Regions from separate parts of the Paucidesulfovibrio gracilis DSM 16080 genome, predicted to be linked through region 1. Evidence: predicted binding sites of a transcription regulator. Region 1 holds the regulator's gene; each other region holds the start of a gene.
The links. The regulator sigma-54, encoded in region 1, starts transcription at its own class of promoters, with help from an activator protein. The targets are predictions, from matches to a motif close to CTGGCACGGNNNNTGCTT.
Positions count from the first base shown of each region.

Region 2: a site for sigma-54 is predicted at 1,172-1,189, ahead of B5D49_RS04490 (TylF/MycF/NovP-related O-methyltransferase). Genes of this name have one in related genera too.
Region 3: a site for sigma-54 is predicted at 958-975, ahead of B5D49_RS06410 (VgrG-related protein). Genes of this name have one in related genera too.
Region 4: a site for sigma-54 is predicted at 969-986, ahead of B5D49_RS11155 (TadE/TadG family type IV pilus assembly protein). Genes of this name have one in related genera too.

Region 1 is NZ_FUYC01000003.1:285,766-287,970, reverse strand. It holds gene B5D49_RS05635 (PTS sugar transporter subunit IIA) at 1-162, opposite strand, end outside; gene hpf (ribosome hibernation-promoting factor, HPF/YfiA family) at 165-698, opposite strand; gene rpoN (RNA polymerase factor sigma-54) at 737-2,152, opposite strand.
Region 2 is NZ_FUYC01000003.1:45,162-47,366, forward strand. It holds gene B5D49_RS04480 (hypothetical protein) at 1-774, opposite strand, end outside; gene B5D49_RS04490 (TylF/MycF/NovP-related O-methyltransferase) at 1,268-2,035, shown strand; gene B5D49_RS04495 (VOC family protein) at 2,160-2,205, shown strand, end outside.
Region 3 is NZ_FUYC01000004.1:31,409-33,613, reverse strand. It holds gene B5D49_RS06410 (VgrG-related protein) at 1-905, opposite strand, end outside; gene mutY (A/G-specific adenine glycosylase) at 1,051-2,172, opposite strand.
Region 4 is NZ_FUYC01000012.1:44,920-47,124, reverse strand. It holds gene B5D49_RS11160 (sigma-54-dependent transcriptional regulator) at 1-780, opposite strand, end outside; gene B5D49_RS11155 (TadE/TadG family type IV pilus assembly protein) at 1,058-1,471, shown strand; gene B5D49_RS11150 (TadE/TadG family type IV pilus assembly protein) at 1,468-1,875, shown strand; gene B5D49_RS11145 (pilus assembly protein TadG-related protein) at 1,868-2,205, shown strand, end outside.

The DNA of each region.
Region 1 (2,205 bases):
GAGGCTCTCCCGGTCCATAAGAACCTGGACGGCTTGTTCAGTATCCAACTCCGGCATGGTGCTGGAGATGCACTCTACAATTTCACGGAGCACCTCCGCCTTTGAGGCGGAGGTCAGCTCCGGTATAATCAGTTGTTTGTTAAGATATTCGCCGAGTCTCATTGTTAGTTACCAGGATCAATCAATCCGTAATCGCCGCCTTTGCGACGGTAAATGACGTTAATTCCCTCGGTTTCAGCATTGCGAAACACGAGGAACTCGAACTTGAGCGAATCGAGCTGCATCGCCGCTTCCTCAACGGACATGGGCTTTGGCTCATAATTATCCGTACCGGTGATGGTCGGAGCGGCGCCGCCATCGGCCAAAGTAAAGTACTCGGTTCGCACATCCCGCGCTGCCTTGCGGCGCTTATCCTTCATCTTCTCGCGCACTTTACGCAGCTGGGCCTCCAGCTTGTCAACCACGCAATCAATGGTGGCATACATATCCGGAGACTGCTCAAAAGCCGAGATATGGATGCTGTCCGCGTTCAAGACCACATCAGCCTGCTGGCGGGTTTTTTCCACGGCCAAGTTGACCTGAAGATCGGACTCGTCCGAATCTTGAATGAACTTGGAAACCTTGTCGAACCGCTTGGCAGCATACTCCTTGAGGTGGGGAGAGGGGTCGAAATTCTTAAAGTTGAAACTGATGTTCATGCACAATCCTCCTTGGAGTAGAGGTTGAGTGGGCAATGTTATAAAATCTGCTTGCGCTTCGAAGACGAGGGGATATCCATAGCCGAACGGTATTTCGCAACGGTACGCCGCGCAATATTTACGTCCAGTTCAGCTTTGAGCATCTCGCCGATCGTTTCGTCGCTCAGCGGTTTCTTCGGATTTTCACCACTGATGAGTTGCTTAATCAGCGCCTTGACCGATTCCGAACCAACCTGAGTGCCGTCTCCCAGATCCAGAGCGCTGTTAAAGAAAAACTTCAGTTCAAATATCCCATGCGGTGTGGAGACATACTTGCTCGTCGTAATCCGGCTGACCGTGGATTCATGCATATTAATGTCTTCCGCCACGTCTTTAAGGATCAGCGGTTTGAGCTTGGCCACGCCCTGTTCGAAAAAATCACGCTGAAAACGGACAATACTCTCCATCACCTTATACAATGTTCGCTGCCGTTGATATAAACTTTTGAGCAGCCAGGCCGCGGATCGCATTTTGTCCTGAAAATATTCCTTATCCTTGCCGGTACAATTCCCAATATCGTCCATGTAGAACGAGTTGAGCGTCAAGCGGGGCAGTCCATCCTCATTCAGCACGATAACAAAATCATCACCATATTTATACACGAAGACATCCGGGCTGACATAATGCGGCTCCGTGCTGGAAAAACTCGCCCCGGGCATTGGATCTAGTTTTTGAATAACTTCAATATATTTCTTCAGTTTATCAAGACTGATCTTAAACTTTCTGGCTAACGGCTTATAGCGACGCTTCTCCAAATCTTCCAAATGCTGATCAACCAAGTCCAACAGGATGGGATCCGTATAATCAAAAAACTCAAGCTGGACCTTCAGGCACTCACGCGGTGATCTGGCCGCCACGCCCACCGGGTCCAGCCGCTGAATCCGCTGGATAACGCTTTCCACGGTTTCGGGATCAGACTCCACAAGCGCTAGCAAGTCCTGAACATCTGCCTGCAAATATCCCCGATCATCCAGATTCCCCAGAACGACATCACCAACGGCCAACTCTTCGTCGGTAAAGTTGGAAAGCCGCATCTGCCAATTTAGATGACCATGCAGGGAGGGTTTTGAGGCAAGCCGTGCTTCAAACGACAACCCCTCTTCGGGGATCTCTGCTTCACGGACCTGGGACTGCTTGGATGAGCTGGAGAACTCACCAATGTAATTTTCCCAATCAGCGTCACGCATCAACTCCGCCTGGGCATCCCCCTCCTCGCTCTCCTTGGATTGCGTATCTTCTGGTTGCGGGTCGTCGGCTTCCTTTTCATCAAGAAACGGATTTTCCAACAATTCCTGCTGTACGGATTCAAGCAATTCCAGGCGGGAAAGTTGCAGCAACTTGATGGCCTGCTGCAGTTGCGGCGTCATGACAAGTTGCTGACTGAGCTTGAGTTGTTGTCGTAATTCCAGTCCCATACTACCCATCGCCACGGCGCGCCGCATGAAACTCAAAAGAATCAACACGGGGC
Region 2 (2,205 bases), 240 kb from region 1:
TGCCTTGTATAAAATAGGTTTTTCTCCAAGTGTCTTGGGATACGTCCTTTCCACATAAGCACGCAGTTGTTTTTGTTCGTGGTCGCTTTTGATGTCTTCTGTTCTGTGTAACAAGTATTCGACACCTTCTGCATTGATTCCTACATTACGATGAGGAAATTCAAAGTCAATGGAACGAGTAACCTGGATGTCCAGAAAATGTAAAAGAGCCGTTTGAAAGGCGCCGCTGTCTCTTAGTAGAAGCTCAAACGGAATTACAACAATATTTTCAATACCGAATGTAGATTCAAAACGTTGGATGATGGCGTTGAAGTCGTAGCCTTTTCGTTGGATGCCTTTCAAAAAATCAGCGAAAGATTGCCGGAAATTCTTCACAGCTTTGAGCCGCCACAAATAGGAAGATTCAAGGAGCTTGTCCTGCCGTCTGATTACAATGAGGATTTTGGGTTTCGCGAAATCAAAAAGGTTCTTTATGTTACGGATGACCCAGTCCGTTGTGTCGTCATCACCCTGGAACAATAATGTCCAGAAGTTCTCACTGCTGAATACTAGGTTTTGTTCTTTTGCCTGTGCAAATTTTTTGACGATACGAAGTTTGACCGCATTTTGTACCACAGGACTTTTCCCGTACTTCATCGTTATGTCTGCACCGAGTCGGTATTCTTCCGAGAAGTATCTATAATTGATATCCATCATGTTCAGGAGTTTGAAATAGTCCTGTATGGATGTTGAGCCACACTTGTTGACTCCAACGTGCAGGTAAACTTTTTTCACGTTCATTCCTCGCAAATAGGATAGAGCGGTATGCCGTACAAGGTGCTCGTAGCACCAAGGGAAAGCGAATTTCGTTTTGTTCCTTTTATATAGCCCGTCATCAATACAATTTCTAGTGAGAACCCCGTGACCATTTTTAGTGGAATAATATCGGTATGCTTGTCGCCTATGGTGTCGAATTTGCTCGAATTGCCCATCGTCACGGATGACCGCATTGACCTATACCCCTATTAGGTTAGCGCCAGGTGCTGTTGTGGGGTAAGCATCGGTGGTGCCTTTTTTGTACGGAGAGGCACTTTGCGTTGCTGTCCCGGTATAGAATTCTCTCGTTGAGAAAAAAAGTAGAGTTGAGTATCAACTGAACATGTGGAAATTTTGAATCGGAACTATGTTTCGGTTGGCATAGCCTTCGCCTTTTTGCCCGATGTGTTCCGCGGATTCATTGCCACGCCGAAATGTAAGCCTTGAATCTCTTCTCTCTTTGAAGGTTTTCGTGTCATTTGTTCCGCTGTTACATGCTATCGATGCGAAGGAGAATCCCATGTCAAGTCAGACAGAACAATCCGTTTCCGACCTTGTAGAGGCGGCAGTGCGCCTTTTGGCGCATGGTTCCCCGGAGGATTGGAACAGGCATTACCGAGAAAAAAGTTTTCAGGAGCATTTTTTGCCGCGAGCAAAAGACGCCTTGCTTTTTGATTTTGACTACCAAAATAGACAAGTACTGTACCAATGCATCAATGGCCGGTTTATTCAAAAGGAACCCATTGATTACCTGGAGTTTGGTGTTTGGCAGGGAGTGAGCTTTTCGCATTGGCTCAATATCAATACACATGCCAGTTCGAGATTCTTTGGATTTGATTCCTTTGAAGGACTTCCCGAAGATTGGAATCGGGGTGCCCCCAAGGGTACGTTTTCGCAAAAAGGTGCCGTCCCCACCATCGAGGATCCACGGGCGACGTTTGTCAAGGGACTGTTTCAACAATCTATTCCCCCTTTTTTAGATGGCTTTGCGGTACAAAATAGATTGGTCATTCATTTTGACGCGGATCTGTATTCCTCAACGCTTTATACCATGATGGCTCTTGACAGATTCATAACGCCGGGAACCATCTTTCTTTTTGACGAATTTACTGCGGAAAAGTACACGTGCGAATATGCAGCGCTGCATGACTATTGTGCGGCATGCTATCGTGACTACAAGGTGCTGTGCTCCCGCAAGGACTACGTTAAACTGGCTATAGAGATTGTTGTCCCGGAATAAAAATGTTTCTTATGTACATTTTTTTAAATGTAAACGTGATTCATTTTTTTGGTATCGTCGCGATTGTTAAAAACAACAGGTCCGTTGAGTGGCAGTTGCCAGTCAAACATCAAAGGAGCATGTGATGCGGTTGAAGTACACTATCCTCTACGTTGAGAACGTGACCCAGA
Region 3 (2,205 bases), on a different contig from region 1:
TCCATCCTGTTTTGCACACTTTCGCGCACTCGGGTTGAGGAAGATCCGAACTGCGTCTTCCGGTAATCGTAGACCTCGCCAATAAGCTGACGCGCAAAGTCGCGATGCTCCGGCGATGTTTGAATCTGCTGCATGACCCGGTCAAAAATTTCGGCAGCGCCTGTGGCGCCATGCTGCACAGAAGTACTCCAAAGCACCTCCCGGGCCGCCAACGGCAGAGAATCAACGTCCACCCCGGTTTCCGCGAGAATTTTTTCCCTGGCAGGTTGGTAATGGTCCTGTCGAATGAACTGCCGCTGGATCAACTCAAACCGCTCCGGATCCTCCCTGGCAATCGCACGCCACTGGTCAGGCATACCGCCTCTGCGTCCCCCGGTATTGGCCGGTCCCGCAGCACGCAGCCGGTCCGCCCACTCCGGTGCCTTCTCGTCCAAAAAATTGAGAAAACGCTCCATGGTTCCGGTTCGGGATGCGATCTGAAATTTGCCATAGGAGGTACCGCCTACGCGATCATATCCAACAGCTCCCACACCCCGGTCACCGGATTCGAAAATAGCGGAAAGCGCTCCGTCCACCACCGCATTCCGGGGCGAATCCACGACTTGGGCACGGACCACATGCGTGGAGGCACCTCCTCCTGCCTGCCCCTTATCCATGATACGCGAAATGGTGGCCAGCGCATCCATCATCAGGCCATCACTCATCATCGTCCCGCCGGCGAACGATCCAGCGCTCCGGGGTTGAGAGTCCTCACCGTCCCCCAACAACTGCATGGCCATCCGCATCTCGGTCTGAAACGCCAAATCTCTGGCCCGCACAGGGTCTGGACGCCCTCCCCCCATGGTCGAAGCGCCTTGCCTGGCGTGCAACGCCTGCAAAAATTGTGTGTAGTTGATTTCGGACATTCCGATTCCCCCTGTCAAAATCCGGACGCCTGATGGTCCTCTGTTTCAAGGAAAGCACATAGCGTGCCACCGCAGACAACAGCTTAGAACCATGGGGGAAATGTCTCAAAGCGAACAACGGATAAGAATTCTCCGATTCCACACGTCAGGAACCGATCAAGCGTTGAAATACCGAATCCTCCCGCAGCAACTGAATAAACTTACGATGCCCCGCGGGAAAGGCAAAATCGTCCAGTTCATTTACAGTCACAAACCGGCCGTCAACAGCTTCATACGTTGCGGGCGTCCGCACTTCATCGGCATATTGAAGATAAAAACAATGCAGCGTCACACGAAATTTGGTGTAGCTATACTGCACCACGCCACATTTGTGTATCGGCAGCACATCCAGCCCGGTTTCCTCCACATACTCACGGATCACGGCCTGTTCCGGAGTTTCACCCTCCTCAATGCCGCCGCCGGGAAACTCCCAAAGCCCGGGCCATACGTCGTCCGGACGACGCTTCTGAATGTAGACCTTTCCCTGATGAATCAACGCTCCCGTAGCCACGGTCACCTTGACCACAGCCTGTTTTTTCCCGGGTACAGGCCGCTCTCTCTCCACCCCCAGGGAGTGGGCGCGACACAGGCTGGCAACAGGACAGGATGTGCAATCCGGTTTTTTGGGAGTACAGACCAAAGCTCCCAGTTCCATCAACGCCTGATTGAAGCATCGGGCCTGCCCCTCTGGAATCAGGGCCAACGCACGATCCTCGATAAACCCGTGGGTCGCGGCCTGCTTCACGGGCTTGTCCAGATCATAAACACGGGCCAATACCCGTTCCACATTGGCGTCCACGGCCACATACGGCTGATTATACGCCACGCTCATGATGGCTCCAGCGGTATAGGGTCCGACCCCCGGCAAGGCCAGCACCTGCTCATACGTATCAGGAAATCCACCGTTTTCCGCCATGGCCCGTGCGGCTTTAAGCATATTCCGTGCACGACTGTAATATCCCAATCCCTCCCAGGCATGCAGGACGTCATCCTCCCGAGCCAGGGCCAACGCCCGCAAATCGGGGAATCGCTCAACCCAGCGCTGAAAATACTCCACCACGCGGGTCATCTGGGTTTGCTGAGCCATTATCTCTGAAACCCATACATGGTAAGGATCATAGGAAGTTCGCCAGGGCAGAGCGCGCCCATTTTCCGCAAACCAGGAACAAAGCCGGGGACCAAGGGAACGCGTAATGGAATCGGAAGAATCTGAATTCGTATCAACCATGGAGGCGTGTGTACTCTGGAGCGCTTCCGGGGG
Region 4 (2,205 bases), on a different contig from region 1:
TTCCACGGCGCGCAGTAGTTTGGGTTGCAGATGCAGGGGCATGTCCCCGATTTCATCTAAAAGGATGGTGCCTTCCGAGGCCAGCTCGAATTTTCCTTTTTTTGTTGAAGTCGCGCCGGTGAATGCGCCTTTTTCATGGCCGAACAACTCGGATTCCAGCAGGTTTTCCGGGATGGCCGCGCAGTTGAGCTTGACAAAGGGACCAGAGGCCCGGTCCGAAAGGGCGTGGATGGTGTCGGAGATGAGTTCCTTGCCCGTGCCTGTCTCGCCGGTGACCAGCACGCCCGCGTCCAGGGGAGCCACCTTTTCCACCAGCTCCACCACGCGGCGCATGGCCGGGCTTTGTCCGATGATCTTGGCGGACGGTCCGGTATCCTCCAGGGAGCGGCGTAATCGGCGCACTTCGTTTTGCAGCCGCCGTTTTTCCAAAACGCGGCGGATGACCACTTCCATTTCCGCCAGGCTGAACGGCTTGGTGAAGTAGTCGTAGGCTCCGTGTTGCAGGGCTTCCACGGCGCTGTCCCGCGTGGAGTGCGCGGTCATGACGATGATGTCCACCAGGGGATCGGCCCGGCGGATATGCTCCAGCGCCTCAATGCCGTCCATGCCCGGGAGCCGCACATCGTGCAGCACCAGGTCGTAGCCGCCCCGGCCAACCATGTCGATGCCGGTTTCCGCGTCTCCGGCCTCGGCCACTTCCCAGCCTCGTTCTTCCAGCGCCTCGCGCAGCATGCTGCGGAACGCGGTGTCGTCATCCACCACCAGAATGGTTTCCGCCATGTCGTCCCCCTTGGAACAGGAGTACAGGAATAATGGGGTGGAATCCACTTTTTGTGGAGAAGAAAGCGGCTGATCGGGGTATTTTGCGCGGCTTGCAAACAGCAGACGCGTCGGAATTTGGGGGGAATCATCTGCAAAAACAAAATGTTATGCAGTATGCAGAGAAGGAAGAGCGCACGAGGAAAATCCTGGCACGAGGCTTGCTTTTAAACCGGTGGAAGTATCCCACAAGTGAGGAAATCGACCTAACTGGTCAAATAACGAGACGGGAGAGAGCATGCAGAGCGGAGCGGCACACAAGACAACGGCACGGGCCGGGCGCACCCAGCGGGGCGCGGTGGCCGTGGAAGTGGGGTTCCTGCTTCCTTTGGTGCTGCTGGCGCTGCTCGCCATGATCGATTTCGGCCGCTACCTCTGGGTGCATGACGTGGTCGGCGAGGCGGCCGCGCAGAGTTTGCGCATGGCCGTGCTCACGGAAACGGACAATGCCCAGGTGGCTGAAGCGGCCCACCGGGAAATCGAGCGCGGCGGCCTGCATGCGCCCGCGTCCGTAAGCATCGGTCCCCGGGAGCCGGGTACCTATACGAACGTTTCCGTGAGCGTGGATTTTTCCTTTTTGTTTTTGCCGGACATTTCCAAGGCCAGCTCCTGGGTCGTGACCGCCTCGGCCGAAGGGATTTGCGAACGATGAACAGCACGCGTCGCCATACAACCGGGCCGCAGCATGACGGGCGGCAGGGCATGGTCACCCTGGAAGTGGCCGTAATGCTCTGTGTTTTCCTCCTGCCCTTTATTTTCGGTGTCGTGGATGCGGCCCGGTTCGTTTCCGCGGGCGGCGCGGTGTCCCGTGCGGCGCGCGAGGCCGCTGTTTGGGCGGCGCGGGGCCGGGATGCCGAGTCCGTGGCCCTGGCTTCGTTGCGTGCCTCGGGCCTGGACCAGGCCCGCGCCCAGGTGGTGCTGCTGTCCAACGGTTCAGAAAGCGGGGACCAGGTGCGCGTTCAGGTGCTTTACGACCTGGCCGGATACTCCGCATTGCCCTGGGAGAGCGTGTTTCCCTCCATGGCCAGGGCGGAAGTGGTGGTGCGCCATGAGTAGCCGACGCACCCTGCTTACCCGCCGACTGGCCGACTTTGGTCGCGATGAACGTGGCGTGGCCGCCCTGTTCTACGGATTGCTCATGGTGGCTCTGTTCGGATTCGCGGCCTTTGCCGTGGACACGGCCTACATGCATTTCAAGCGCACGAAGTTGCAAAATGCCGCTGATGCGGCGGCATTGGCCGGAGCGTCCTCGCTGCTGGCCCACGGCGAGGATCTGGCCCTGGTGCGCGCCGAGATGATCGAATACGCCCGCGCCAATCTTGACCCGACCGACGCCCCCCTCAGTGCGGTGGCCGAGGCGGACATCCTCTTCATGCGGGACGGCGT